DNA from 4 places in the Streptomyces sp. NPDC015125 genome. Region 2 is predicted to be linked to each of the others. Evidence: riboswitches for the same ligand, from Rfam matches in the RefSeq annotation. Region 2 holds a riboswitch; each other region holds the start of a gene.
The links. Region 2 has a riboswitch for cobalamin ahead of metE (5-methyltetrahydropteroyltriglutamate--homocysteine S-methyltransferase). Riboswitches for the same ligand answer to the same signal wherever they lie in the genome.
Positions count from the first base shown of each region.

Region 1: it holds a riboswitch for cobalamin, as region 2 does, so the genes downstream of both, cobN (cobaltochelatase subunit CobN) here and metE (5-methyltetrahydropteroyltriglutamate--homocysteine S-methyltransferase) in region 2, are expected to answer to the same signal.
Region 3: it holds a riboswitch for cobalamin, as region 2 does, so the genes downstream of both, thiI (tRNA uracil 4-sulfurtransferase ThiI) here and metE (5-methyltetrahydropteroyltriglutamate--homocysteine S-methyltransferase) in region 2, are expected to answer to the same signal.
Region 4: it holds a riboswitch for cobalamin, as region 2 does, so the genes downstream of both, ACF088_RS26470 (cobalamin biosynthesis protein) here and metE (5-methyltetrahydropteroyltriglutamate--homocysteine S-methyltransferase) in region 2, are expected to answer to the same signal.

Region 1 covers NZ_JBIBVF010000018.1:78,693-84,047, forward strand. Annotated here, with positions in the region: gene cobN (cobaltochelatase subunit CobN) at 1-2,112, opposite strand, end outside; cobalamin riboswitch at 2,150-2,276, opposite strand; gene ACF088_RS29435 (cobalamin biosynthesis protein CobG) at 2,444-3,931, shown strand; gene ACF088_RS29440 (precorrin-8X methylmutase) at 4,100-4,732, shown strand; gene ACF088_RS29445 (precorrin-2 C(20)-methyltransferase) at 4,735-5,355, shown strand, end outside.
Region 2 covers NZ_JBIBVF010000002.1:219,500-224,854, forward strand. Annotated here, with positions in the region: gene metE (5-methyltetrahydropteroyltriglutamate--homocysteine S-methyltransferase) at 1-2,229, opposite strand, end outside; cobalamin riboswitch at 2,395-2,623, opposite strand; partial or broken gene ACF088_RS05990 (malate synthase A) at 2,809-3,010, opposite strand; partial or broken gene ACF088_RS05995 (short-chain fatty acyl-CoA regulator family protein) at 3,000-3,161, shown strand; cobalamin riboswitch at 3,261-3,447, shown strand; gene ACF088_RS06000 (CoA-acylating methylmalonate-semialdehyde dehydrogenase) at 3,645-5,144, shown strand; gene ACF088_RS06005 (acyl-CoA dehydrogenase family protein) at 5,150-5,355, shown strand, end outside.
Region 3 covers NZ_JBIBVF010000005.1:52,629-57,983, reverse strand. Annotated here, with positions in the region: gene ACF088_RS14505 (hypothetical protein) at 1-248, opposite strand, end outside; partial or broken gene ACF088_RS14500 (NAD(P)H-dependent flavin oxidoreductase) at 664-1,536, shown strand; gene thiI (tRNA uracil 4-sulfurtransferase ThiI) at 1,539-2,945, opposite strand; cobalamin riboswitch at 3,098-3,316, opposite strand; gene ACF088_RS14490 (ABC transporter ATP-binding protein) at 3,623-4,498, opposite strand; gene ACF088_RS14485 (FecCD family ABC transporter permease) at 4,468-5,355, opposite strand, start outside.
Region 4 covers NZ_JBIBVF010000014.1:144,801-150,155, forward strand. Annotated here, with positions in the region: gene ACF088_RS26460 (putative cobaltochelatase) at 1-700, opposite strand, end outside; gene ACF088_RS26465 (cobyric acid synthase) at 771-2,336, opposite strand; gene ACF088_RS26470 (cobalamin biosynthesis protein) at 2,347-3,408, opposite strand; cobalamin riboswitch at 3,538-3,689, opposite strand; gene ACF088_RS26475 (hypothetical protein) at 3,892-4,335, shown strand; gene ACF088_RS26480 (caspase family protein) at 4,341-5,355, shown strand, end outside.

The sequences.
Region 1 (5,355 bases), on a different contig from region 2:
CCGCAGACCGGGCAGGGCGGAGGTACCGCCCCAGATCTGGCGGGCGCGGAGGATGGAGAGGACGAGATTGACCCGGCCCTCGCCGGTGGGCGCACCGCCCAGGACGTGCAGACCGTCGCGGATCTGGGCGTCCTTGACCTCGCACAGCCAGCCGTCGACGTGCAGCAGGAAGTCGTCGAAGCCGTCGTCGTCGGGGCGCTCGTCCATCCCCAGGTCGTGGTCGAGCTTGGCGGCCTGGATCAGCGTCCAGATCTGGGCGCGGATCGCGGGCAGCTTGGCCGGGTCCATGGCGGAGATCGCCGCGTACTCGTCGAGGAGCTGCTCCAGGCGCGCGATATCGCCGTAGGACTCGGCGCGGGCCATCGGAGGGACGAGGTGGTCGACGAGGGTGGCGTGCACCCGGCGCTTGGCCTGGGTGCCTTCGCCGGGGTCGTTGACCAGGAAGGGGTAGACGAGCGGGAGGTCGCCGAGGGCGGCGTCCGGGCCGCAGGCCGCGGAGAGGCCGGCGTTCTTGCCGGGCAGCCACTCCAGGTTGCCGTGCTTGCCCAGGTGGACCATGGCGTCCGCGCCGAACCCGCCGTCGTCCGCGGAGGCCGCGATCCAGCGGTACGCCGCCAAGTAGTGGTGCGAGGGCGGCAGATCGGGGTCGTGGTAGATCGCGATCGGGTTCTCGCCGAAGCCGCGCGGCGGCTGGATGAGGATCAGGAGATTGCCGCGGCGCAGGGCGGCCAGCACGATGTCGCCGTCGGGGTTGCGGCTCCGGTCGACGAACATCTCGCCGGGCGGCGGCCCCCAGTGCTCCTCGACCGAGTCCCGGAGCTCCTGCGGGAGCGTGGCGTACCAGCGCTTGTAGTCGGCGGCCGGGATGCGGACCGGGTTGCGGGCGAGCTGCTCCTCGGTGAGCCACTCCTGGTCGTGGCCGCCGGCCTCGATGAGGGCGTAGATCAGCTCGTCGCCATCGCCGGACACCAGGCCCGGGACCTCTTCGCTGCCGAAGTCGTAACCGTCGGCCTGCAGCCGGCGCAGCAGGGCCACGGCGCTGGCCGGGGTGTCCAGGCCGACCGCGTTGCCGATCCGGGAGTGCTTGGTCGGGTACGCCGACAGCACCAGGGCGAGCCGCTTGTCCGCGGCCGGGATGTGGCGCAGCCGGGCGTGGCGGACGGCGATCCCGGCGACCCGGGCGGCGCGCTCGGGGTCCGCGACGTACACCGGCAGACCGTCCTCGTCGACCTCCTTGAAGGAGAACGGAACGGTGATCAGCCGGCCGTCGAACTCGGGGACGGCGATCTGTGAGGCGGCGTCCAGCGGTGAGAGGCCCTCGTCGTTCTCCTCCCAGGCGCTGCGCGGCCCGGTCAGGCACAGGGCCTGCAGGATCGGTACGTCGAGGGCGGCCAGCGCACCCGCGTCCCAGGACTCGTCGTCGCCGCCGGCGGACGCCTCGGCGGGCTTGGTGCCACCTGCGGCGAGGACCGTGGTGACCAGGGCGTCGGCGGCCCGCAGCTCCTCGATCAGTTCCGGCTCGGGGGCGCGGAGGGAGGCGACGAACAGCGGGCGGGCCCGACCACCCGCCGCCTCGATCTGCTCGCACAGGGTCCGTACGAAGCCGGTGTTCCCGCTCATGTGGTGGGCGCGGTAGTAGAGCACGGCGACCAGCGGGCCGGTCTCGTTGCGGGCCTCCCACCCCAGCGGGCCCCAGGACGGGGCGGGCTCCGGCGGCTCGAAGCCGTGGCCGGTCAGCAGCACCGTGTCGGAGAGGAAGCGGGCGAGCTGGTCGAGGTTGGCGGGCCCGCCGTGCGCGAGGTAGGCGTGCGCCTCGGCCGCGATGCCGACCGGGACCGTCGACTGCTCCATGAGCTGGGCGTCGGGGGCCTGTTCACCGGTGAGGACGACGACCGGCCGGTGCTGGTCCTCGGCGAGCAGCACCTCCAGGCCCTCCTCCCAGGCGCGGATGCCCCCGAGGAGGCGTACGACGACGAGGTCGCAGCCCTCCAGCAGGGCAGGAAGCTCGGCGACGTCGAGACGGGAGGGGTTGGCGAGCCGGTACGGCACCGGGCCCGTGGCCGCGCGGGCACTGAGCAGGTCGGTGTCGGAGGTCGACAGCAGCAGAAGCATGCGAGCGCAGGCCTTCCTCGGGGTGTCCGCGCCCCGGGTGGTCGTAAGGACGGCGGGAGTTCCTGGCTCGCCCGGCAGTTGCCGGGTTCACAGTGGCGGGACCGCGCCGGATTCTCACCGGGCTTCCTCCCCAGGGTCGTGGACCCTGCGCCGTCGCTGGCGTCCGGTGGGCCAGCCGACCCACCGACCTGCATAGTAAGGGCTATGGGCGGGCGAGGTAAGCGGGCCTCCGGGCAACCCGCGGCAGGACGGGGGCGCGCACGCGGCGGGCCGGGTGCACGGCCGGATCCGGCCCGGATCGGTGCCCACCCCCGTGGGTATGCTCGCGGCCATGCCGCCCTCCCCCTCGACACGGCCCCAGGCCGCCGCACCGCCGCTGCGCGCCCGCGGTGACGCCTGCCCGGGAGCGCTGCGGCTGCACCAGGCCGCCGACGGCCACCTCGCCCGCGTCCGGCTGCCGGCCGGGGATTTGACGGACCGTCAGGCGGCCGTCTTGGCCGACGCCGCAGAGCTGCTCGGCGACGGTCACCTCTCCCTCACCTCCCGCGGCAACGTCGAGCTCCGCGGCCTTGCGGAGGGCTGCGGCGGCCGCCTCGCCGCTCTGCTGCGCGACGCGGGTCTACTGCCCTCCGAGCGCCATGAACGCATCCGCAACATCCTTGCCTCCCCGCTCGCCGGACTGGACCGGCACACCCCTCCTGACGTGCGGCGGTGGGCCCGTGAGCTGGACACACTGCTCTGTGCGAGCGAGTGGGCGACCGCCCTCTCGGGCCGTTTCCTGTTCGTTCTGGACGACGGGCGGGGCGATGTGGCGGCGCTCGGCGGAGATGTGAGCTTGCTCGCAGAAGCGGGAGCGGAACCGGGAGCGGAAGCGGGAACGGAAGCGGGAGCGGGAGCGGAAGCGGAAGCGGAAGCGGAAGCGGAAGCGGAAGCGGAAGCGGAAGCGGACAGGGGCCGGCCCGGCCCGGTCGGCAGCGCCCTGCTGCGGGTCGGCGACGATCCGGCGGCGCTGCGGATCGCCGGCCCGGACGTACCGCGCGCCGCGCTCACCGCCGCCGGGGCCTTCCTGACCGCCGCCGGGGCGAGCGGCAGCGGCGCCTGGCGGGTCCGCGAACTCCCGGACGGGCACCGGCTCACGGCCCGGGAGGTGGCGGAGGCACTGCGGTCGGCGGGCATCGAGGCCGCGTACGTGGCCGAGGCGCCCGCACCCGGCGCCCGCACCTCCCCGCCGCACGCCCCGCAGTACGCGGACTCCGGCGCCCCCGGCATCGTCGAGGGGCCCGACGGCGTCCGGGCGCTCTCGGTCCTGGCGCCACTGGGCCGGCTGTCGGTCGCCCAGTGGCGGCTGCTGACCGCGATCGCCGAAGGCGACGGCTCCGGCGCACTGCGCCTCACCCCGTGGCGCGGCATCGTGCTGCCCGGACTGCCGGCCGCCGCGGCACCCCGCCGGCTGGCGGAGCTCACCGCCGCCGGACTGATCACCGACCCGGCCTCCCCCTGGCACCGGCTCGGCGCCTGTACGGGCCGCCCCGGCTGCGCCAAGTCCCGCACCGACGTACGCGCCGACGCCACGGCCGCGCTCACCGCCGGTGCGGCCGTCCCGGCCGGACCGCCCACCGGCCCCGCCCCCGACGGCCTCCCCGTCTACTGGTCCGGCTGCGAACGCCGCTGCGGTCATCCGCACGGCACCTGGGTCGACGTGCTGGCCACGGCGGAGGGCTACCGGGTAGCACTGGTGGAGCCGGACACCGCACCGCCCGCCTCAGGCACCGCCTCCGCCTCCACACACGCCGCAACGTCCTCGCCCCCGGCCCCATGAACACCCCGAAGCCCCTGCACCACCCCGAAGCCCCATGAACCACCCAAGCCACCCAAGCCATGTGAACCACCTGAACCACCTGAACCACCTGAACCACCAAGCCATGTGCACCACCCGAACCACCCGAACCACCCGAGCCCTCCCGCACCCGACACCCCCGAGGCCAGAGTGACCGCGTTCGACTACGAGAAGGACGGGGCGACGATCTACCGCCAGTCCTTCGCCACCATCCGCGCCGAGGCGGACCTCGCCGGCCTGCCCGCCGACGTCAGCCAGGTCACGGTTCGCATGATCCACGCCTGCGGCATGGTCGACCTGGTACGCGATCTGGCCTTCACCCCCGAGGTGGTGGCCCGTGGCCGCGCGGCACTGCGCGCCGGTGCGCCGATCCTCTGCGACGCCAACATGGTCGCCAGCGGCGTCACCCGTAAGCGGCTGCCGGCGAACAACGACGTGCTGTGCACGCTCACCGACCCCTCGGTCCCGGAGCTGGCCGCCCGGACGGGGACCACCCGCAGCGCCGCGGCCCTGGAACTGTGGCGGGACCGGATGGAAGGCGCCGTGGTCGCGTTCGGCAACGCCCCCACCGCCCTCTTCCGGTTCCTCGAAATGATCGAGGAAGGCGCGCCCCGCCCGGCCGCCGTCATCGGCATACCCGTGGGCTTCATCGGCGCCGCCGAGTCCAAGGACGCGCTGATCGCCCACCCGTCGAAGCTGGACCACCTCGTGGTGCGCGGACGCCGTGGCGGCAGCGCCATGGCCGCGGCCGCGATCAACGCCATGGCAAGCGAGGAAGAGTAAGCGTGAGCGAGCAGCAGGCAACCGGTGACGGCAGCGTCCCGACAACGGCCGGCCCGGGCCGCCTTTACGGGGTCGGCCTCGGCCCCGGCGACCCGTCCCTGATGACGGTCCGGGCGGTCGAGGTCATCGCCGGGGCCGATGTCATCGCGTACCACAGTGCCCGGCACGGACGCTCGATCGCGCGCTCCATCGCCGCCGCGCACCTCCGCGCCGACCACATCGAGGAGGCGCTGGTCTACCCGGTCACCACCGAGTCGACCGACCACCCCGGCGGCTACCGGGGCGCGCTGGACGAGTTCTACGAGTCCGCGGCGGCCCGCCTCGCCGCCCACCTCGACGCCGGCCGCACCGTCGCCGTCATCTCCGAGGGCGACCCACTCTTCTACGGCTCCTACCAGCACATGCACAAGCGGCTGGCCCACCGCTACCCGACCGAGGTCATCCCCGGCGTCACCTCCATCAGCGCCGCCGCGGCCCGCCTGGGCAAGCCGCTCGCCGAGGCCGACGAGGTCCTGACGATCCTCCCCGGCACGCTCCCGGAGGAGGAACTCACCGCCCGTCTGGCCTCCACCGACACCGCCGTCGTCATGAAGCTGGGCCGCACCTTCCCCACCGTCCGCCGC
Region 2 (5,355 bases):
CAGGCCGCAGTCCGGGTTGACCCAGAGGCGCTCGGCGGGGATGGCCTCAAGTCCCTTGCGGAGCAGGGCAGCTGCCTCCTCGGGGCTCGGGATGCGCGGGGAGTGGATGTCGTAGACACCGGGGCCGGCTTCGCGGGGGTAGCCGTGTGCGGCCAGTTCCCGGGCGACCTGCATGTGGGAGCGGGCGGCCTCCAGGCTGATGACGTCCGCGTCCAGATCGTCGATGGCCTGCACGATGTCGCCGAACTCCGCGTAGCACATGTGGGTGTGGACCTGGGTGCGGTCCTGTACCCCGCTGGTGGACAGGCGGAACGCCTTGGTCGCCCAGGCCAGGTACGCGGCGTGGTCGGCGGCGCGCAGGGGCAGGGTCTCGCGCAGCGCGGGCTCGTCGACCTGGATGACCGACGTTCCCGCAGCCTCCAGGTCAGCCACCTCGTCGCGCAGGGCGAGGGCCACCTGCCGTGCGGTCTCGCCCAGCGGCTGGTCGTCGCGGACGAAGGACCAGGCGAGCATGGTGACCGGGCCGGTGAGCATGCCCTTGACCGGCCGGTCGGTCTGCGCCTGTGCGTAGGAGGTCCAGGGCACCGTCATCGGCTCGGGGCGGGAGATGTCCCCGGCCAGGACCGGTGGGCGGACGTAGCGGGTGCCGTAGGACTGGACCCAGCCGTGCCGGGTGGCGAGGTAGCCGGTGAGCTGCTCGGCGAAGTACTGCACCATGTCGTTGCGTTCGGGCTCGCCGTGCACCAGCACGTCGATCCCGGCCTTCTCCTGGAAGGAGAGGACCTCGCGGATCTCGTCCTTGATCCGGTCCTCGTAGCCGGCCGTGTCGATCCGTCCGGCCCGCAGATCGGCGCGGGCGGTGCGCAGCTCGGTGGTCTGCGGGAACGAGCCGATGGTGGTGGTCGGCAGCAGTGGCAGCCCGAGGTGGGCACTCTGGGCGGCGGCCCGGTTGGCGTACGGCGCGGAGCGGCGGCCGTCGGCGTCGGTAATGGCGGCGGCCCGAGCGCGCACCGCCGGGTCGTGGGTGATCGCGGAGTTCGCACGGGAGGCCAGGTCGGCGCGGTTCGCGGCGAGTTCGGCGGCGATGGTGTCGGTGCCCTGGGACAGGCCCCGCGCGAGCGTCACCAGTTCTGCGGTCTTCTGCTTGGCGAAGGCCAGCCAGCGGACGATCTGCGGGTCGATGTCGCGCTCGACGGCGGCGTCCAGCGGCACGTGCAGGAGCGAGCAGGAGGCGGCCACGTCCACCCGGTCGGCGAGGCCGAGCAGGGTGCCGAGGGTGGACAGCGACTTCTCCAGATCGTTGATCCAGATGTTGCGGCCGTTGACCACGCCCGCGACCAGGCGCTTGCCCGGCAGTCCGCCGACGGCCGCCAGCGCGTCGAGGTTGGCGGCGGCCGCGTCGGTGAAGTCGAGTGCCAGACCGTCCACCGGCGCCTTGGCCAGGACGGGCAGGGCGTCGCCGAGCCGGTCGAAGTACGAGGCGACCAGCAGCTTCGGACGGTCGGTGAGGGCGCCCAGGTCGCGGTAGGCGCGCGCGGCGGCGTTGAGTTCGGCCGGGGTGCGGTCCTGGACGAGGGCGGGCTCGTCGAGCTGCACCCACTCGGCCCCGGCGGCGCGCAGGTCCGCGAGCACCTCGGCATAGACCGGCAGCAGCCGGTCCAGGAGGGTCAGCGGCTCGAAGTCGGCGGCCACCCCGGGCGCGGGCTTCGAGAGCAGGAGGTAGGTGACCGGCCCGACGAGGACCGGCCGGGCGGTGAGGCCGAGTGCGAGGGCTTCCTTGAGCTCGGCGACCTGCTTGGCCGAGTCGGCGGTGAAGACGGTGTCCGGGCCGAGTTCGGGGACGAGATAGTGGTAGTTGGTGTCGAACCACTTGGTCATCTCCAGCGGCGCGACGTCCTGGGTGCCGCGGGCCATCGCGAAGTAGCCGTCGAGGGCGTCGGCCGCGACGGCGTCGCGGTGGCGGTCCGGGACAGCACCGACCATGACGCTGGTGTCCAGCACATGGTCGTAGTACGAGAAGTCACCGGTGGGCACCTCGTGGATGCCGGTATCGGCCAGTTGCTGCCAGTTCGAACGGCGCAGGTCCTTGGCGGTCTCCAGCAAGGTGTCCGCGGTGACGCGGCCCTTCCAGTAGCCCTCGATCGCCTTCTTCAGTTCCCGGTGCTGTCCCTGGCGGGGGTAGCCGTACACGGTGGCCCGTGCTGCCGCGGCTGCGGGCTTCGCTGTCACGGAACTCTCCTTCGCGGATACGTTTCCTGAAAGTCCCGGAGACGGAACGAGGCACGCGAAGGGATGACGAACCGGACGGATCCACGGTGCACTCGCGACGCACGTGTCCGCCTGGTATGTACGCCGACCCGCCCTCGAGGTCACCGGGATATCCGTCCACACATGGGGTGTGCACGGGCAACGGGCAGGTCTTCGGACTCGCGGGCGCGCCTGCCGGAGTCTTCCGGCGGGCACCTACTGGCCGTCGCTTCCCGGATCCGCGGCCCGGATCCAGTGCGTATGACGGCGGTCGTTCCCACTCACCGCTGCGGGGCAGTCCCGGATTCTCACCGGGTTCCCTCTTACGACGCGGCCCGTCTGGCGGACGGGGCGAACCAATTGCCCGGCCAGCGTAGGACGTGGTGCCCGTATCGGACACCTCTGTTCACATGCCGGACTGTGAGTTGAGACACCGGCGCGACGGGATTCACCCGCGACAGGGCGCGGAACGGCTCCATTGGTCCGTTCCACGCCCCGTTCCGCACGCCCGATGGGCCCCTCGGCCCGGTGGCGATCCGGGCACCCTCAGCCCTGGTCGTAGGTGTAGGCCCGCAGGAAGGGCGAGGTCATGGTGACCTTCGTCCGGTCGGCGAGCGAGAAGTCCGGGCGGTGCGCAAAGGTCTATCAGGCTGAAGAGGTAGTCCCAGCGGTCGGCGTTGAGGCCCGCGCTGTGCTCGCGCGGCTCGTAGAGGATCTCCTCCATCGCAAAGGCCGTGGTGACCGTCTCGATCATCGACAACGCCTCCGCCGCCACCCCGATCGGCATGGGCTACCGCATTTGCGGACGCACCGACTGCCCGCAGCGGGCGGTACCACCGCTGGACCGCCGGCTAGCGGTGGACGAGAACAGCGGCACGTTCGTGCCGTACCCGACCACTGAACCGGACGTCTGACGGCGCGTTCGGCTGCCGGAAACACGCGGTGGCCGCCGGTGTCCTGGGTGCGGATTTCAGCGTGCGGTCCGTGGCGGGGTGGACTTACTAGGACGTCCAACTATATGTTCGGGGCAAGGCCCGCGGTGCAGGGAAGCCGGTGTGAATCCGGCGCGGTCCCGCCACTGTGACCGGGGAATGCGCTCCCCGAACAAGACCGGCCACTGACGGAGAAGTCCGTCGGGAAGGCCGGGGAGCGTGTGCTGATCCGGGAGTCAGGATACCGGCCGCGGGGTGTTCCGTGTTGTCCACGAGGATGGAGCAGACACGCATGGCACCGGTGTGCACCCACGCCCTCGACCGGCGAAACCAACGGCTACCGATCACCGACGGCTGACGGTCGCCCAGCCCTGCGCTTCTCGCGCTGCCCGCGCGCACGTCGTCCGGCGTCCGTGCCGGGCCGGCGCGCCATCCCCGGACTCACCTGACGGAGAGCAGGCTTTCATGGTCCGTGAACTGGCACATTTCATCGGCGGCAAGCACACCCCGGGCACCTCGGGGACGTACGGCGATGTGTACGATCCCAACACCGGTGAGGTGCAGGCACGTGTCCCGCTCGCCGGCCGCGCCGAGACCGAGGCGGCGATCGCCGATGCCGCCGAGGCCCAGCGCGAGTGGGGCGATCGGAATCCGCAGCGCCGAGCCCGAGTGCTGCTGAAATTCCTCCAACTGGTCGACGCGGAACGTGAGTCACTCGCCCGACTGCTGTCGTCCGAGCACGGCAAGACGGTGGCCGACGCCCACGGAGACCTGCAACGCGGACTGGAGGTCGTCGAATTTGCCGCCGGCATCCCGCATCTGCTCAAGGGCGAGTTCACCGACAACGCCGGCGGCGGGATCGACGTGCACTCCCTGCGCAGTCCCATCGGCGTCACCGCCGGCATCACCCCGTTCAACTTCCCGGCGATGATTCCGCTGTGGAAGGCCGCCCCCGCCCTGGCCTGCGGCAACTCCTTCATCCTCAAGCCGTCGGAACGGGACCCCTCGGTACCGCTCCGGCTCGCCGAACTGTTCGTGGAGGCAGGTCTCCCGCCGGGCGTCCTCAATGTCGTCAACGGCGGCAAGGAAGCGGTCGACACCCTGCTGGAGGACCCCCGGGTCGGCGCGCTGGGCTTCGTCGGCTCCACCCCGATCGCCGCGCACCTCTACGCCACCGCGGCCGCGCGCGGCAAGCGTGCCCAGTGCTTCGGCGGTGCCAAGAACCACATGATCGTGATGCCGGACGCCGACCTGGACCAGGCCGTCGACGCATTGATCGGCGCGGGCTACGGCTCGGCGGGGGAGCGCTGTATGGCGATCTCCGTGGCCGTCCCCGTCGGCGAGAGGACCGCGGATGCCCTGGTGGAGCGGCTGAAGGAGCGGATCGGGCAGCTGCGTATCGGCCGCAGCGACGACCCCGAGGCCGACTTCGGGCCGCTGGTCAGCCGGGACGCCGCCGATCGGGTGCGCCGCTACGTCGACATCGGCGTCAACGAGGGCGCCGAACTCATCGTGGACGGCCGCGGTTTCACCCTCGCCGGGCACGAGAACGGCTTCTTCGCCGGTGCCTCGCTTTTCGACCGGGTCACTTCGCAGATGCGCGTCTACCGGGAGGAGATCTTCGGCCCCGTGCTGTGTGTCGTGCGGGCCGCCGACTACGAGGAGGCGCTGCGGCTGCCCAGCGAGCACCCGTACGGCAACGGCGTCGCAATCTTCACCCGCGACGGCGACACCGCCCGCGACTTCACCCGCCGGGTCAACACCGGCATGGTCGGTGTGAACGTGCCCATCCCGGTGCCGGTCGCCTACCACACCTTCGGCGGCTGGAAGCGATCCGGTTTCGGCGACCTCAACCAGCACGGGCCGGACGCGATCCGCTTCTACACCCGCACCAAGACCGTCACCTCGCGCTGGCCTTCCGGGGCCAAGGAGGGCGCGAGCTTCACCATCCCGACCATGAAGTGAGCGCCATGACCACCACCATGCTCACCGACGACCAGCTCGCCCTCGTCGAGGCCACCCTCGACTTCACCCAGGACCACCTCACCCCGAACGCCGTGCAGTGGGACCAGGACAAACACTTCCCGGTGGAGGTACTGCGCAAGGCCGCGGGCATCGGCCTCGGCGGCATCTACGTCCGGGAGGAGGCCGGCGGCAGCGGGCTCAGCCGGGCCGA
Region 3 (5,355 bases), on a different contig from region 2:
CGCGCATCGATGAGGCAGCCGGCGGCGTGCAATTGACCCACGAGGGCGTGCACGACCTGCCGCTTGTCTTCGGGCAGCCGCCCGACCAGGTCGTCGAGTTCGACCGAACCGTCGAGGTAGGGCGCGAGCCGGTCCAGCCACTGGTAGGCGGACCTGCCGCGCAGGGCGAGGTCGGCACCGGCGCCGAAGACGTGGACGCCGTCGGGGGTCGGCACGTACAGCACATCGGACTTGAGTCGGGGGCGCATCATCCGCCTTCGGGGCCGGGCGTCCGCCACTCCGGGTCCGATGTGTCATCGGACCCGGAGCCGGAACCTGTAGTCGGTCGGGGCCCAGCCGAGTATCGGGGCGGTTCGAGGCCATGTCTTCACGGTCGGGCCACAGGACCTCCCGCAGGTTTCGGTCACCGATGGGTCGCCCACCGATTCCCGCCCGGGCAGCCGGCACAGGAGGAGACGCCCTCGCCCCCTCGCATGCGTCCCCTCGTATGCGTCCCCCCCCCCGCATATGTCCCCCCCCCCGCATACGTCCCCCCGCATACGTCCCCCTCGTGCAGGGCACCCCGGGCCGGCGCAAACCGCCGCACCGGCCCGGATCGCTCCGCCCTCCCTGCCCATCGGACATGCCGCCGTCGGTATTTCGTGAATCCGCTAGTGTTCGTCCATGTTTCAGACGAGATTCACCGAGATGTTCGGTCTTGCCCATCCGGTGATGTCGGCTCCCATGGCCCTGCACAGCGGCGGCACGCTGGCTGCCGCGGTCTCCGCCGCCGGCGCACTCGGCTGTTTCGGGGGCACGCATCCCCGGAAGGGGCCCGACTGGATCCGTGCGGAGATCGCGACCATCCGTGCCACGACGGACCGGCCGTTCGCGGTCGGGTTCATCACGCCGTTCCTCCCTTTCACCGAGCCGCTGTTCGACGCCACACTGGAGGAGCGGCCGGCGGCCGTCGCCTTGTCGTTCGCCGATCCCCAGCCGTGGCTTGCCCGGGCCAAGGACGCGGGAGCCCGCGTGATGTGCCAGGTCCAGAACTACGAGGACGCCGAGGCGGCCGTTGCCGCAGGGGCCGATGTCCTCGTGGCGCAGGGGAACGAGGCCGGCGGCCACACCGGGATGCTGGGCCTGCTGCCGTTCCTGACCGGGATCGTGCGGAGGTACCCCGATGTCCCGGTGCTGGCCGCAGGCGGCATCGGCGACGGCCGAACGCTCGCGGCGGTCCTCACCGCCGGTGCGGACGGCGCCTGGCTGGGCACGGCGTTCCTCGCGACACCCGAGGCGGTCGAGGTGCACGACATCCACAAACGCCTGATCGTCGAGAGCGACGGCGGCGACACCGTGTGGACACGGGCCTACGACATCGTGTCAGGACTGCCGTGGCCCGCAGGTATCGGCGAACGCGTCCGCCGCAACCGCTTCACCGACGAGTGGTCGGAGCGCGAATCAACGCTGCGGGACCGCGCGGAGGAACTCAGGCCCGAGGAAGGAGCCAACCCCTTCGGGGCCCCGCCCGACCCCGACACGAGCGAGGTCATCTACGGTCAGTCGGCATCCTTCGTCGACGGCATCCGCCCGGCCGCCGACGTGGTCCGCGCGATCAGCGACGAGGCCGAAGCGATCCTGGACTCGCGGCCCCGCTCGCTGCTCGGCCGGCCGTCAACCTGACCGGCGTGGCAGCCGGCCCCCGCGGGAACGGCCGCGCCGGGCTCCGCCTCCTCGCCGGAGTTACCCGGGTACATGACCTGGACGTCACTCAGCAGACCGTCCACCAGGTCGTCCAGGTCGAGTCGCTTCTCCACCGAGAGCAGGCCGGTCAGCCCGGCGCGAAGGGTGACCCGGGGCGGTGCGAGGAGCTTGCAGCAGTCCTCGTCCGGCAGCACGGAGATCTCCGCGGTGCCGAGGGACCGGGCCTCGTCGATGATCTCCTGCTTCTCCCAGCCGACCAGCGGCCGCAGCACCGGCAGGGTTGCCGCCTCGTCGACGGCCGCCATGTTCGCCAGGGTCTGGCTGGCCACCTGCCCCAGGCTGTCACCCGTCACCAGTGCCTCCGCCCGGGTCCGGCCCGCCAGCGCGGAAGCGGCGCGGACCATCAGCCGTCGCTGCGCGACGACCTGGAGCCGGCCGGCCCCCGCGATGGCCAGCTGCTTCTGGGCGTGGCCGAGTGCGATGACATGCAGCTGCCCACCGGGCTGGTACCGATTGAGCTCACGGGCGAGGGCGTAAGCCTTGTACACGGAAGCGGCGTTCGTGTACGGAGCGCCGGTGAAGTGCACGAAGTCGCAGTGCAGGCCGCGGCGCATGGCCCGGTGGGCCGCTACCGGTGAGTCGTAGCCGCCGGAGAGCAGCACCAGGGCGCGTCCGCTGGAGCCCACGGGCAGTCCGCCCGGTCCCTGATGGCGGCTCCAGGAGACGTAGCTCTCCTTGTGGTCGATCTCGACCGAGACCAGTACGTCGGGGCTGGAGAGGTTCACCGGCAGGGGACCGAGGGCTTCCCGGACGCGGGCCCCGAGAAAGCGCTCGAACTGCGAGGAGGTCATCTCGAAGCTCTTGTTCCGCCGCTTGACCCGCACGGCGAAACTGATTCCGGGCCGTTCCGCGCGAGCGGCGGCGAGCGCCTCCACGGCCGTCCCGGTGATGTCCGACACGGTGCTCGGAACGCGCAGGGCAGGCTCCACCGAGTTGAACCCGATCACCCGCCGGGCGCGCTCCACGAGGTCCTCCAAGGGGACCTCGCCGCCGAGCACGGTGACGTTCTGGCCGGCCTTGATCCATGTGGAACCGCCGATACCGCGCAGGGCGCCGCGGAGATTGTCGTGCAGCCGCTCGGTGAACAGGTGCCGGTTGCGGCCCTTGAGGAAGATCTCACCGTGCTTGAGCAGGACACAGGGCCCGCTGGGGTGGGGCGCTCCGGGGGAGGGGATGGCGGGAATGCTCGGTTCGCCGGGCACGAAACTCTCCTTCGCGAGTCGTCGTGAGGGCCGGCGCCGGGCCGCGAACGGGGCGCGGGCCCGCCCGTCCCCGTCATACGCAGGGCCGGGTGGAACACACCACTCGCTCAGCGGTCCCGCCGCCGGGACGCGTGGATCCGTGCGCGGTGATCACACCCCGCACGAGCAGTGGCAGGTCTTCGGACTCGTGGGCACATCCCGAAGGGCGGGACACCTACTGGCCGTCGCTTCCCGGGTCACCTGCGTGCCCAGTGCTTCATGACGGCGGTCGTTCCCACTCACCGCTGCGAGGCAGTCCCGGACTCCCACCGGGTTCCCTCTTGCGACACCCCGTCTGGCGGGCGGGGCGAACCAGCTGCCGGTCCAGAGTAGACAAGGTGGCGCGCATTGCGTGAACCAGACCTTGACTCTCCGCTGTGAGCCGGGATGGCTGATTCGAGACTCTGTCGGGTAGGGGGACGATGCGTCACTCTGAGAGGAGTCATGGGTACTTCAACTGGCCAACTGCGTGCCGAGCTTGGGGGAGCCGGTGGCCTACGTTCCTCTTCTCAAGGGCAAGGCGGGGGAGTTTTTGGCACGGGGACAGCGTCGGCGGAGGTGCGGTCCCGGATACGCCCGGTGATGGAGGCCGTGCCCGACTGCGACGTTCGAGATCTCCTGGAGACCTTCTCCTGCGATCACCCTCTTTGTCCGGCCTGCCTTCCTCCGTTCGGGCCGTCGTTGCCCGCCGAATCCACGCCGGGAAGCACCGTGATGTGCGGCACGCCGGTGCGCGGGTGCTCGGTCACCTCCGCCTCGACGCGGTAGACCTCGGCCAGAAGCGCGGGGGTGAACACCTCCGCCGGGGTTCCGGCCGCGACCACACGGCCGCCGTCCATCACACAGATCCGGTCACAGAAGGAAGCGGCCAGGTTGAGGTCGTGCAGCGCGACGACGGCGGTGACGCCGAGCCTTCGGACGAGCCGCAGCGCATCGAGCTGATGGCGCAGGTCCAGGTGGTTGGTCGGCTCGTCCAGCACCATCGTGCCCGTGCGCTGTGCGAGCGCACGGGCGATCAGGACCCGCTGCTTCTCCCCGCCCGAGAGGTGGTCGAACGGTGCGTGTGCCAGGGCACCGACGTGCAGTTCCTCCAGCGCTCGCAGGATGATGTCGCGGTCGTCCGCGTCATCGCCCGCGAAGGCCCGCTTGTGAGGCGTGCGGCCCATGGCGACCACGTCGTACACGGTGAGCTCGAAGTCCCCGGCGGTTTCCTGGAGGACGGCCGCCAGCCGCTGCGCGAGCCGTTTGCCGGGCATCCGCCAGACGTCCGTGCCGTCCAGCAAGACGCGGCCGGACGTGGGGCGCTGCGCCCGGTAGAACGTGCGCAGCAGCGTCGACTTGCCGGCCCCGTTGGGGCCCACGAGCGCCAGCATCTCACCGGGTGCCACGTGCAGGGACGCCTGGTGGACCAGGGGTTTGCCGTTCACCACGACGGAGACCTCCTGGGCGTCGAGCGCGCCTGCCGCCGCAATCGTGCTGTTCGTCACCGAGCCGCCCTCCGCCGCATCAACCACAGGAAAAACGGGCCGCCGACCAGGGCGGTGAGAATGCCGACGGGTATCTCCTCCGGACTCATCAGGGTGCGCGCGGCCAGGTCGGCGGCGATCAGGAAGGCCGCGCCCAGGAGCGCGGCGGCGGGCAGCGCACGGCGGTGGTCGGCGCCCACCAGCAGCCGCACCACGTGCGGCAGGATCAGCCCGACGAAGCCGATCTGCCCGCTGACCGCCACGATCGTGCCGATCATCAGCGCGACGAGGGTGAAGAGCGCGGCCCGAAAGCGGTGCACGTCCAGGCCGAGGGCCGCAGCGGCTTCCTCCCCGGCCAGCAGGAGGTTGAGCGAGCGGCAGACGCCGAGCAGGACCGCCGTCCCCAGCAGGACCGCGCCCACGGGTATCCACACCGTCGTCCAGGTGGTGCCGGCCAGCCCGCCGAGCATCCAGCGCAGTGCGGCCTGGGTCTTGTGCGGGTCGTTGGAGGTCACGAGGAGGAAGCTGGCCAGGGCGGAGAGCACTTCGGCCATGGCCACGCCCGCCAGCACCAGCCGCACCGTGGTCATCCTCCCGCCGGAGCGGGCCAGCAGATAGACGGCGACCAGCGCGGCCAGCGCGCCGCAGAATGCCGCGACGGGCAGGGAGAACATGCCGAACAGGGTCACGTTCAGCACCAGCACGAGCACCGCGCCGACCGATGCGCCCGACGAGACCCCGAGCAGCATCGGGTCGGCCAGCGGGTTGCGGACCAGGGCCTGCAGCGCCGCCCCGGACACGGACAGTCCCGCGCCCACGGCTCCGGCCAGCAGAACCCGGGGCAGCCGGACGTCGACGACGATCGTCTCGCGCACCGGGGTCCACGTCGGCTCGGCCAGCGCCGG
Region 4 (5,355 bases), on a different contig from region 2:
CGAAACCGGCCGGGTCGGCGTCGTACGCCAGCCGGCGCCGGACCACCTCCACCCGCTGGTCGGGCTCGCGCGAGGCCGCGACCTCGACGGTGAGCCCGAACCGGTCCAGCAGCTGCGGCCGCAGCTCGCCCTCCTCGGGGTTCATGGTGCCGACGAGCAGGAAACGGGCCGCATGCCGTACGGAGACGCCTTCGCGCTCCACGTAGGAGGCGCCCATGGCGGCCGCGTCCAGGAGGAGGTCCACCAGATGGTCGTGGAGGAGGTTGACCTCGTCGACGTAGAGGATCCCGCGGTGCGCATCGGCCAGCAGGCCCGGCTCGAAGGCCTTCACACCCTCCGACAGGGCCCGCTCGATGTCCAGCGCGCCGACGAGCCGGTCCTCGGAGGCACCGACGGGCAGTTCGACCATCCGCGTCGGGCGGTCCTCGACGGCACCCGCCTCGTGCGGCCCGTCGGGGCAGCCGGGGTCGGGCGCGGCCGGGGCACAGGCGAAGCGGCAGCCGCTGATCACGTCCACGTGCGGCATCAGTGCCGACAGCGCACGCACGGCGGTGCTCTTGGCGGTGCCCTTCTCCCCGCGGACCAGCACACCGCCCACCGCGGGGCTCACCGCGTTCAGCAGCAGCGCCAGCCGCAGATCGTCCATCCCGACCACCGCGGTGAAGGGGTACTGCGGGGCGGTGTTGTGAGCGGTTGTCATGCTGTGTCGTCCTCCAGGTCGTCGGCCGGCTGCGTCTTCTGCGTCTGTCGCGGTCCTCCACTGCCTACCCTCATGGCGCCCCCGGAGGCACGAACGGCAGCCCCTCCGGTACCCCTTCCTCGATCAGCCGCAGCAGTGCGCCGGTGTCCGCGTGCTCCTCGATCAGATCGCCCAGCCGGTCGAGCTGCTCCTCGCGCAGGGCGGCGAAGGCGGTGTCGGGGGCCGGCACGAACGCCCGGCCCGCGTCCGCCGCGACGCGCCGCAGGAAGGCCCGCCGGAAGCCGTCGCTCTCCAGCGAGCCGTGCCAGTGCGTGCCCCATACGGAGCCGGTCCGGCACCCGTCCAGGCTGCGCCCCTGGCCATCGGACATGAACGACTCGTCCCCGCCGGTCACTTCGGCGACCCCGTGGTGGATCTCGTAGCCCGCCACCGGCTCGCCCAGCGCCTCGCCGACCGGCCGCGCCAGGGTCTTCTCCGCCGCGAACCGCACGCGGACGGGCAGCAGCCCCAGCCCGTCGACCGTGCCCGCCTTCGACTCGACGTCGTCCTCGATGCGCTCGCCCAGCATCTGGAAGCCGCCGCAGATGCCCAGCACCGGACGGCCCTCGGCGGCCCGCCGGACGACCGCGTCCGCCAGTCCGCGCTCGCGCAGCCACTGCAGCGCCCGGACCGTGCCCCGGGTCCCCGGCAGCACCACCAGGTCCGCATCGGCCAGCTCCTCGGCCCGGTCCACGAACCGCACCACCACGCCCGGCTCCGCGGCCAGCGCGTCCACGTCCGTGAAGTTCGACATCAGCGGTACGGCGGCGACCGCCACCCGCAGCACCTCGGCGCCGTGCGGCGGAGCCACCACGCTCTCGCGCACCGCGCCGCGCAGCGACACATGCAGGCCGTCCTCCTCGTCGATGCCGAGGCCGTGGGAGAAGGGCAGCACACCCAGCGTCTGCCGCCCCGTGAGACCGCGCAGCATCTCCAGCCCCGGCTCCAGCAGCGTCACATCGCCCCGGAACTTGTTGACGAGATAGCCGGCGACCAGCGCCTGGTCCTCCTTGGACAGCAGCGCGGTGGTGCCGAAGAAGGAGGCGAACACCCCGCCGCGGTCGATGTCACCGACCACCACCACCGGGATCCGCGCGGCCCGTGCCAGGCCCATGTTCACGAGGTCGGTACGCCGCAGATTGATCTCGGCGGGACTGCCGGCGCCCTCGCAGATCACCGCGTCGTGGGTACGCCGCAGCTCCGCCAGGCAGTCGGTGACCGTGCCGAGCAACTGCTCCTGGCGGCCCTCGTGGTAGCCCCGGGCACTGAGCTCGCCCACCGGCTTGCCCAGCAGCACCACCTGGCTGCTGCGGTCGCTGCCGGGCTTGAGCAGGACGGGGTTCATCAGCGCGGTCGGCTCCACCCGCGCCGCGGCGGCCTGCATCGCCTGGGCCCGTCCGATCTCCGCGCCCTCGCGGGTGACGAACGAATTCAGCGACATGTTCTGTGCCTTGAACGGCGCCACCCGCACACCCTGCCGGGCCAGCCAGCGGCAGATGCCCGCCGTCACCACGCTCTTGCCCGCGTCGGACGTCGTACCGGCCACCAACAGGCCACCGCCGACGGCTCCGCCCGATGCCTTGAACCGCCCGTTCACCGGGTCCTCCTCATGCGCCGGGCCTCCGGCTGTCGTGAGCCGTACGCGCCAGTGCGCGCACGGTCCTGGGCGTCACCGCACCCGTGGCCGGGCGGGCGGTGGCCACCGGGGCCCGTCGCAGCGCCCCGACCGCCAGCCGCGCCGCCACCGTCGTCGCCAGCGCAAGGACGCCCACCCGGCGCGAGAGCCGCACGGCCCGTTCGATGTCGGGCACCGCGACCGGCGGCGCCCCGCCGTTGAGCTGCGGCCGGTGCTCCACCCGTCCGCCGTAGGCCAGCGTGCCGCCCAGCCGTACGCCCAGCGCACCCGCGAACGACGCCTCCACCGGGCCCGCGTTGGGGCTCGGATGGGCGCCGCCGTCCGCTCGCCAGGCCCGCAGCGCACCGCGCCGGTCGGGCCCCGCGAGCACGGTGAGGGCGGCGGTCAGCCGGGAGCCGGGCCAGCCGGCGAGGTCGTCGAGCCGGGCCGAGGCCCAGCCGAAGCGGCGGTGGCGCGGCGACTTGTGCCCCACCATCGCGTCCAGGGTGTTCACCGCCCGGAACGCCACCAGGCCGGGCACCCCGCCCAGCGCGCCCCACACGAGGGCGCCCACCACGGCGTCCGAGGTGTTCTCGGCGACCGATTCCACCACCGCGCGGGCCATCTGGGACCCGTCCAGGGCCTGGGGATCGCGGCCGCACAGATGCGGCAGCCGCTCCCGCGCCACGTCCAGGTCGCCCGCCGTCAGCGCACCACCGACGGCCCGCGCCTCGCGGCCGAGCGAGGTGCCGCCCAGCACGGCCCAGACCGTCGCCGCGGTCAGCGCGATCCGGGCGCCGTCGCGCAGAGGGGCCGGGGCGGCCGCCCGTACGGTGCGCTCCAGCAGTGCGGCACCGGCGGCGGCACCGCCCGCACACAGCACGGCGTGCGCCGCTCCGTAGCCGCGGTGATCGCGCCACAGCCGGCGTTCGACGGCGCTCGCGGCCCGGCCGAAGGCGGCCACCGGATGGCCGCGCCGCGGGTCCGCCGCGATCAGGTCGCCGAGAAAGCCGAGGGCCGCGCCGCACGCATATCCCGCGTGTTCGCCGCGCATCGGGTCAGACCGCCGCTGGGGCGTGTCCAAGGGGCCCTGCGGCGGGCAGTGGAGATCTCGAAGGGCGGCCGGGCATGGCGGTGTGTCCTCACTCAGGGTCCGCGCCCTGGCTCGACGTGACGGCGACAAGAGTCTCCTGGCTCCCGGATCGGCGAAATCCTCCGGCCTTCCAGTCCTGCGTACGTCATCGGACGTACGCGAGGCGGACCGTGGCCTTCGCTGGAGGAACGCTCCCCGGTGACAGTGGCGGGACCGCGCCGGATTCACACCGGACTTCCTCAGCTGTCGCCGAATGGCTCCGGCAGTCCACCACGCCCCGCGATGCCCGTCAACTCGCCCTTGACCTGCAACGCTGTCCTGTGGCACGCGTTGTGGTGCACGCCACAGCGTGGCAGCGAGGTCACAGACGGTTGCCCCCGCCCCTGATCTCACGTCACTATCTGGTGCACGGTGGCGACGGGGCCGCCGGAAGGGGGCCGGGGGATGCCGCAGAGCGCTGACCGTCACGAGATCCGCCTCAGGATCACGGGCACGAACAATCCGGACCAGGACATCGAAGACCTCAGGGCCTGGCTGGAGCGCGAGCCGTGGCTGGACCGGCACGGCCACGACTGGCAGCTCCGGCCGCGGCCGGCGGACGAGAGCGACGACGGCCCCGGTGACATGGCCGTCGGCGTCGACGACCTGATCCTGGTCATCGTCGGCGCCGTCGCCGCCGAGATCACCAAAAGCCTCACCATCGCCCTGCAGGAGTGGCTGCGACGGCGCCGGGAGGAGCGCGACACCGGCGAGCGGCCCGCCGTCGCGGTCGGGGCCGGTGACGGGGACCTGTGCGCGCTCGGCGACGCGGGCCCGGGCGCCGCGGCCCCCGGGCACCCCGATCCCGGCAGCCCGGCGGACGAGAGCGGCAGCACCGACGGGGACTGAGCCGGATGTCCGAATACGACGCACGGGGCAAGGTCAACCGGGCGCTGCTGATCGGCGTCGACGACTACCGCACGCTGCGCCCGCTGCCCGCGGTGAAGGACAACGTCCGGAAGCTGGAGCAGGCCCTGCTCGCCCCCGGCGTCGATCTGTTCACCAAGGGCGAGGTCGTCACCTGCCGGCCCCAGGAGCCCTGGGAGGTGGAACAGGCGCTGGACACCGTCGTCCAGGAGGCGCGCGGGCTGCTGTTGGTGTACTTCTCCGGCCACGGCCGGGTGGCCAGCGACGGCGGCAATCTGCACCTCATGGTCGGCGCCTCGGAACGGCGTCACAAGACCGTCTCCTGGCAGCACACGGTGCTGTCCTATCTGGACAACGCACGGGCCGACCGCATCGTGATCGTCCTGGAGTGCTGTTACGCGGGCAATGCGAGCGAGGCCTTCCACTCCTGCCGCAACCCCACCTCGCTGCTGATGGCCGCGCAGCCCAACCGCCGGATCTTCAGCGGCGAGGAACCCACCGGGGGCAGTGTCTTCAACCGCGCCCTGGTCCGGACCCTGGAACGGGGCATTCCCGGCAAACGGTTCGTCACCTTCGAGGACCTCGTCCGGGCCCTGCAGGAACAACTGGCCGGTGAGCGGACCCCGATGGGCGACGTCTGGGAGCCGCGCTCGGCGAAGCAGAACACCGTCGACGACGTCATCCTGTCCTTCGCCACCCCCGAGGCCCGCCCGCCGACCCCGCTGCGGATCCGCTTACGCCGCCGGCTGAAGTCGTCCTTCCGGCACTGGCCCCGACTCCGGCACTGGCCCCGACTCCTGCTGATCCTGGCGATCATCTTCGTACCGGCCATCACGGGCATCGTCCTGCTCCGGCTCCCGCACGGCGAGGCGCCCTGTCCGCCCGCCCTCGAACTGCGGCTGCTCACCGCCCCCGAGGCCGAACCCGCGCTGCGCCGGGCCGCCTTCGACTACGAGATGTCCGAGACCAACACCCGGCCCCTCAACGGCGAGAGCGACCTCC